Regions from separate parts of the Streptomyces sp. NPDC093089 genome, predicted to be linked through region 1. Evidence: riboswitches for the same ligand, from Rfam matches in the RefSeq annotation. Region 1 holds a riboswitch; the other holds the start of a gene.
The links. Region 1 has a riboswitch for thiamine pyrophosphate ahead of thiC (phosphomethylpyrimidine synthase ThiC). Riboswitches for the same ligand answer to the same signal wherever they lie in the genome.

Region 1 (3,183 bases):
ACCGCGCCCTGTTCCGGGCCAGCGCACCGCCGCTGGTCGCGTTCCTCGACCGCACCGACAAGCTCGTGCCGCTCGGCCAGGAATGCACCCTCGGCGACTTCGAGGACAACCTGGAGGCCGCGCTCGGCCGCATCCTGGCCGAGGAGAACGCCGGACCCGCCTAGAGGGGCCTGCCGATCAGGCTCGGACAGGCCCCGGCGGGTCCTGCCTCACTTGGCGCGACGGCGTCGTCCGCCCCGTACCGCCGTGGCCTTCCGGCCACCGGTGACCGGAAGGCCGTCGGCGTCCGTGCGGTCGGCCGAGACCACGAGAGCCGCCAGGGCCGTGGTGACCGGAACGGCGGCGACCAGACCGATCGACCCGACCAGTGTCCGGACGATCTCCTCGGCGACCAGCTCGCTGTTGGCCACCGTCCCCATGCTGCTCTGCGCGATGGAGAAGAGCAGCAGCAGCGGGAGGGCGGCACCCGCGTAGGCCAGCACCAGGGTGTTCACGACCGAGGCGATGTGGTCGCGGCCGATCCGGATGCCGGCCCGGTACAGCGCGCGCGGCCCCATGCCCGGATCGGCCTGGTGCAGCTCCCAGACCGACGAGGTCTGGGTCACCGTCACGTCGTCGAGCACGCCGAGCGAACCGATGATGACCCCGGCGAGCAGCAGGCCGGACATGTCGATCTCCGGGTACAGGCCGTGGATCAGACCGGTGCTGTCGTCGGTGTTGCCGCTCAGCGAGGCCCAGTCGATGAAGACCGATCCGAGCAGACCGATCAGCAGCAGTGAGATCAGCGTGCCGAGCACCGCGACCGAGGTGCGGGCCGACAGGCCGTGGCACGTGTAGAGCGCGATCAGCATGATCGCGCTCGACCCGACCACCGCCACGACCAGCGGATTCGATCCCTGCAGGATCGCCGGCAGGATGAAGAACGTCAGGACCAGGAAACTCATGGCGAGCGCGACGAGCGCCATCACGCCCTTCATCCGGCCGACGATCACGACCGCGAGCGCGAAGATGCCGGCGAGCACCGCCAGCGGCACCTTCCGGTTCACGTCCGTCACCGAGTACTGCAGGTCGCGCGGGGCGTCGGGGGCGTAGGCCACCACCACGCCCTGTCCCTCGTGCAGTTGACGCGGGGCGTCGGGCTGCACGATCTCGGTGAACGTGCGCCCCTTCTCCGGGCCGCTGGTGACCTCGATCGTCGCCTTCTCGCACTCCCCCTGCTGCGCGGCGACCGCCTCGCGGCCCTCCGGGGTGGAGGTGTCCCCGGTCGGCGGGACCTGGGCGGCGTTCACGCTCTTGCAGTCGACCTGCTCGACGGAGACGACCTCACCCTGCTCGGTCTGCCGGTCGAAACCGACGCCGGTGCGCTCGTGCGCCGGAGTCCCGCCGGGCCACAGCACCACGAGCCCGACGACGACGGCGGTGGCGAAGGGGATCAGGACGGCGGCGATGACCTTGCGCAGATGCCGCGAGACGGGGGCTGCGGGGCCGTGGCCGTGGCTGTGCCCGTGGGAGTGCCCGGAGCCGTGTCCGTGGGAGCGTCCGTGCCCGTGGGCCGGACCGTGGCCGTGCTCGTGGGGAGGGCCGGGGTCGTGCCCCGGGCCGTGGCCGGGATCGTGCGCGGGGTCGTGGCCGGGATTGTGCGCGGGGTCGTGCGACTCGGGGGTCTGATGGGGGGAAGTCACCGGCCGATCATCGCAAGAACGACGGGGGCCCACTGTTCAGCACGCCAGGGTGACGCTAGCGTGGTGGCACCTTTGCACACGCGGGAGCTCGGAGCACCGGGCTGAGAGGGCGCTGATCACCGTACTCACGTACGGGAAGAGGCTGCGCCGACCGCCGAACCTGTTACCGGGTAATGCCGGCGTAGGGAGATCAGGTCTCATGACCATTCAGGACGCACGCACGCCTGCCTCCGAGCAGAACCTGTCCGAAGGACAGGAGCGCACGCCGGGCTGGCACAAGGGGTACCTCCAGGGTTCGCGCCCCGACCTCCGGGTGCCGGTCCGTCAGGTGCACCTCACCAACGGCAAGGACGTGACGCTGTACGACACGTCCGGCCCGTACACCGACCCCACCATCGACACCGACGTCCGTCGCGGCCTCGCGCCGCTGCGCGAGAACTGGATCATCTCGCGCGGTGACACCGAGGAGTACGCGGGCCGCCCGGCCCGTCCCGAGGACGACGGCATCAAGCACACCTCGCCGCGCGGCGGCGGGCTGAAGAACCTCGACGCCGTCTTCCCGGGCCGGCCGCGCCTGCCGCGCCGGGGCCGCGACGGCCAGGCGGTGACGCAGCTGGCGTACGCCCGCCGGGGGGAGATCACCCCGGAGATGGAGTACGTCGCGATCCGCGAGAACGTCTCCCCCGAGGTCGTGCGGGAGGAGATCGCCGCGGGCCGGGCCGTGCTCCCGGCGAACGTGAACCACCCGGAGATCGAGCCGATGATCATCGGCAAGAAGTTCCTGGTGAAGGTCAACGCCAACATCGGCAACTCCGCCGTCACCTCGTCCATCGAGGAGGAGGTGGAGAAGATGACCTGGGCGACCAAGTGGGGCGCCGACACGGTCATGGACCTGTCGACCGGCCGCAACATCCACACCACCCGCGAGTGGGTGCTGCGCAACTCCCCCGTCCCGATCGGCACCGTGCCGCTCTACCAGGCCCTGGAGAAGGTCGACGGCAGGGCCGAGGACCTGACCTGGGAGATCTACAAGGACACGGTCATCGAGCAGGCCGAGCAGGGCGTCGACTACATGACGGTGCACGCCGGCGTGCTCCTGCCGTACGTGCCCCTCACCGCGCGCCGCAAGACCGGCATCGTCTCGCGCGGCGGCTCGATCATGGCCGCCTGGTGTCTCGCGCACCACAAGGAGAACTTCCTCTACACGAACTTCGAGGAGCTCTGCGAGATCCTGGCGGCGTACGACGTCACCTACTCGCTCGGCGACGGCCTGCGCCCCGGCTCGATCGCGGACGCCAACGACGAGGCGCAGTTCGCCGAGCTGCGCACGCTCGGCGAGCTGAACACGATCGCCAAGCGGCACAACGTGCAGACGATGATCGAGGGCCCCGGGCACGTCCCGATGCACAAGATCAAGGAGAACATCGACCTCCAGCAGGAGATCTGCGAGGAGGCGCCGTTCTACACGCTCGGCCCGCTCACCACGGACGTCGCGCCCGCG
Region 2 (3,183 bases), on a different contig from region 1:
GGGAGCCGAGCGGCATGATCGCCGCGCAGCCCACGTCCTCCAGCTTCCGGGCGAGGACGGGGTCGTCGTTGGTGTAGGGCAGGACGGTGAAGCCGTCGTCGACGAGGGTCTCCGCCGCGTCGAGGAGCTCGACCGCGTCCGGCAGGAGGGTCCGCTCGTCGGCGACGACCTCCAGCTTGATCCAGTCGGTGCCGAGCGCCTCCCGGGCGAGCCGGGCCGTCAGGACCGCCTCGCCGGCCGTGAAGCAGCCCGCCGTGTTGGGCAGGACCCGGATGCCGAGCCGTTCGAGCACGGAGAGGACCGAGCCCTGGACGGTCGGGTCGAGGCGCCGCATGGCGACCGTCGTGAGCTCCGTACCGCTGGCGACCAGGGAGCGTTCCAGGACGTCGAGGCTGGGCGCGCCGCCGGTGCCCATGATGAGGCGGGAGGAGAACTCCGTGCCGCCGAGCAGGAAGGTGTCGTCGGACATCGCGTTCAGCCTCCCTGCACCGCGGTGATGACTTCGATCCGGTCGCCGTCGCCGAGCAGGGTCGCGGCCCATTCGCCGCGCGGCACGACCGTCTCGTTGAGGGCGGCGGCGACCCCGGAGCGGGCCGTGGTCAGGGTGGCCACGAGGGTGTCCAGGGAGACGGGGCCGGAGAGCTCGCGGGGTTCTCCGTTCACGGATACGGACAGGGACAGGCTCATACGGACTGCTCCAGACGTACGGGGGAGAATCGGCGGGGTGTGAAGGGGCGCGCCTCGTCGGGGAGGACGCCGGTGGTGAGTGCCTCGGCCATGACGTCGCCGGTGACGGGAGTGAGCAGCACCCCGTTGCGGTAGTGGCCGGTGGCCAGGTGCAGGCCGGGCAGGGTGGTGGGGCCGAGCATCGGCGCGTTGTCCGGAGAGGCGGGGCGCAGGCCGGCCAGGGTCTCGGTGAGCGGCAGTTCGGTGATCCCGGGGACGAGCTCGTGGGCGTCGCGCAGCAGTTCGTACACTCCGCCGGCCGTGACCGTGGTGTCCCAGCCGAGCTCCTCGCTGGTGGCGCCGACGACCAGTTCGCCGTTCTCGCGGGGCACCAGGTAGACGTGGCTGCCGCGGACGACGGCCCGGACGGTCCGGGAGAGGAAGGGGGCGTACGCGGCGGGCACGCGCAGCCGCAGCACCTGGCCCTTGACCGGGCGCACGGGCGGCAGCACCTCGTCCGGCACGCCGGCGAGCCGCCCGCTCAGGCTGCCCGCGGCGAGGACGACCTGGTCGGCGGTCAGTTCGCCGCCGCCGGCGAGCACGGCGCCGCGGGCCCGGTCCCGTACCACCGTCAGCCGTTCGGCGAGGGCGCGGTGGAAGACCACCCCGGCCCGCTCGCAGGCGACGAGGAGCGCGGCGGCGAGCCGGCGGGGGTCGACCTGGTGGTCGCCGTCCACCCGCAGACCGCCGCGCACCCCGGGGGCGAGCATCGGTTCGAGGCGGCGGCACTCGCGCCCGCTGAGCCACTCGGAGCTGAGCCCGCAGCGGGTCTGGAGGGCGTGCAGTTCGCGCAGGTGGGCCCGGTCGTCGGCGTCGAGGGCGACGGCGAGGGTGCCGCAGGAGCGGTGGCCGACGTCGTGGCCGGTGCACTCCTCCAGTTCGGCGACGAACGCGGGATAGCGCGCGGCGGAGGCGAGGTTGAGACCGAGCAGGGTCTCCTCGCCGTAGTGGAGTTCGGTGACGGCGGCGAGCATGCCGGCCGCGACCCGTGCGGCGCCGCCGCCCGGGTCCGGGTCGACGACGGCGGTGCGCAGTCCGCGCTGCGCGGCCCGCCAGGCCGTGACCAGGCCGATGATGCCGCCCCCGATCACGAGGACGTCGGATCCGGAATCGGATGCGCCGTCGTCGCTGAGGACATCGGAAGAACGCATGGGCGTCCAGCCCCTCCCTTCGCCGGCATGACCCGGATCAGGTTCGTACGGTCGGAGGCCGGTCCAGCCTCCCTCTCAGCCCGGTCGTCCGGGCTCCCGCGAGTGCTTTACGCCCGCCACACTAGCTTCCGCGGTGGAGGCGTCACAGACCCCACCCTTCCTGATGATCCGTCAGATACGTAAGGTGGTCGGGTGAGCGAGCAGAAGCAGGCCCAGCAGCGCGTGGTGATCGTGGGTGCGGGGATGGCGGGCGTCCAGACCGCCGTCGCCCTGCGGGAGCAGGGCTTCACCGGCCCCGTGACCCTCATCGGGGCCGAACCCCACCAGCCCTACGACCGGCCCCCGCTGTCCAAGGCCATCCTCCTCGGAAAGGCCGAGGACTCCGCCTTCGACATCGACTTCGAGGACCTCGGGATCGAACTCCGCCTCGGCCTCGACGTCACCGGCCTGCGCGCCGCCGACCACGAGATCGACACCGAGGCGGGACCCGTCGGATACGACACCCTGGTCCTCGCCACCGGCGCGCACCCGATCACCCTGCCCGGCGCCGAGGGCGTCCCCGGCGTCCATCTGCTGCGCACCCTCGACGACGCCGTGCGCCTCGGCCCCGTCCTGGAACGGCGGCACGCCGTCGTGGTCGTCGGCGCCGGGTGGATCGGCGCCGAGTTCGCCACCGCCGCGCGCGAGGCCGGCTGCGCCGTCACCGTCGTCGAGGCCGCCGACCTCCCCCTCACCGGCGCCCTCCCCGCCGAGGTCGCCGCCCCGATGGCCCAGTGGTACGCGGGCAGCGGCGCCGAACTCCTCACCCACGCGCGCGTGGACACCGTCGAACCAGGCCGGGTCGTCCTCGCCGACGGCCGCGCCCTGCCCGCCGACGCCGTCGTCGTCGGCATCGGCGCCCGCCCCGCCACCGGCTGGCTCGCCGGCTCCGGCGTCGCCCTCGACCCGAGCGGCGCCGTCACCGCCGACGACCGGCTGCGCACCTCCCTGCCCGACGTGTACGCCGTCGGCGACTGCGCCTCCTTCCCCTCCGCCCGCTACGGCGAGCGGCTCCTCGTCCACCACTGGGACAACGCGCTCCAGGGCCCCCGCACGGTCGCCGCCGCGATCACCGGAGCCGACTCCGGGCCGTACGACCCCGTGCCGTACTTCTGGTCCGAGCAGTTCGGCCGCTTCGTCCAGTACGCGGGACACCACACGGGCGCCGACGAACTGCTGTGGCGCGGCGACCCGGCCGACGAGGCCTGGTCCGTGCTCTGGCTGCGGGACGGCGTTCCGGTCGCCCTCCTCGCCGTCGGCCGCCCCC

Region 2: linked by a shared signal. The riboswitch ahead of thiO (glycine oxidase ThiO) and the one ahead of thiC (phosphomethylpyrimidine synthase ThiC) in region 1 are both predicted to bind thiamine pyrophosphate.

What each region holds. Positions count from the first base shown of each region.
Region 1 covers NZ_JBIVPA010000001.1:517,302-520,484, forward strand. Annotated here, with positions in the region: gene ACIQFX_RS02475 (SsgA family sporulation/cell division regulator) at 1-164, shown strand, start outside; gene ACIQFX_RS02480 (YibE/F family protein) at 210-1,715, opposite strand; TPP riboswitch at 1,753-1,888, shown strand; gene thiC (phosphomethylpyrimidine synthase ThiC) at 1,882-3,183, shown strand, end outside.
Region 2 covers NZ_JBIVPA010000005.1:177,397-180,579, forward strand. Annotated here, with positions in the region: gene ACIQFX_RS13530 (thiazole synthase) at 1-469, opposite strand, end outside; gene thiS (sulfur carrier protein ThiS) at 475-687, opposite strand; gene thiO (glycine oxidase ThiO) at 684-1,877, opposite strand; TPP riboswitch at 1,875-1,987, opposite strand; gene ACIQFX_RS13545 (NAD(P)/FAD-dependent oxidoreductase) at 2,121-3,183, shown strand, end outside.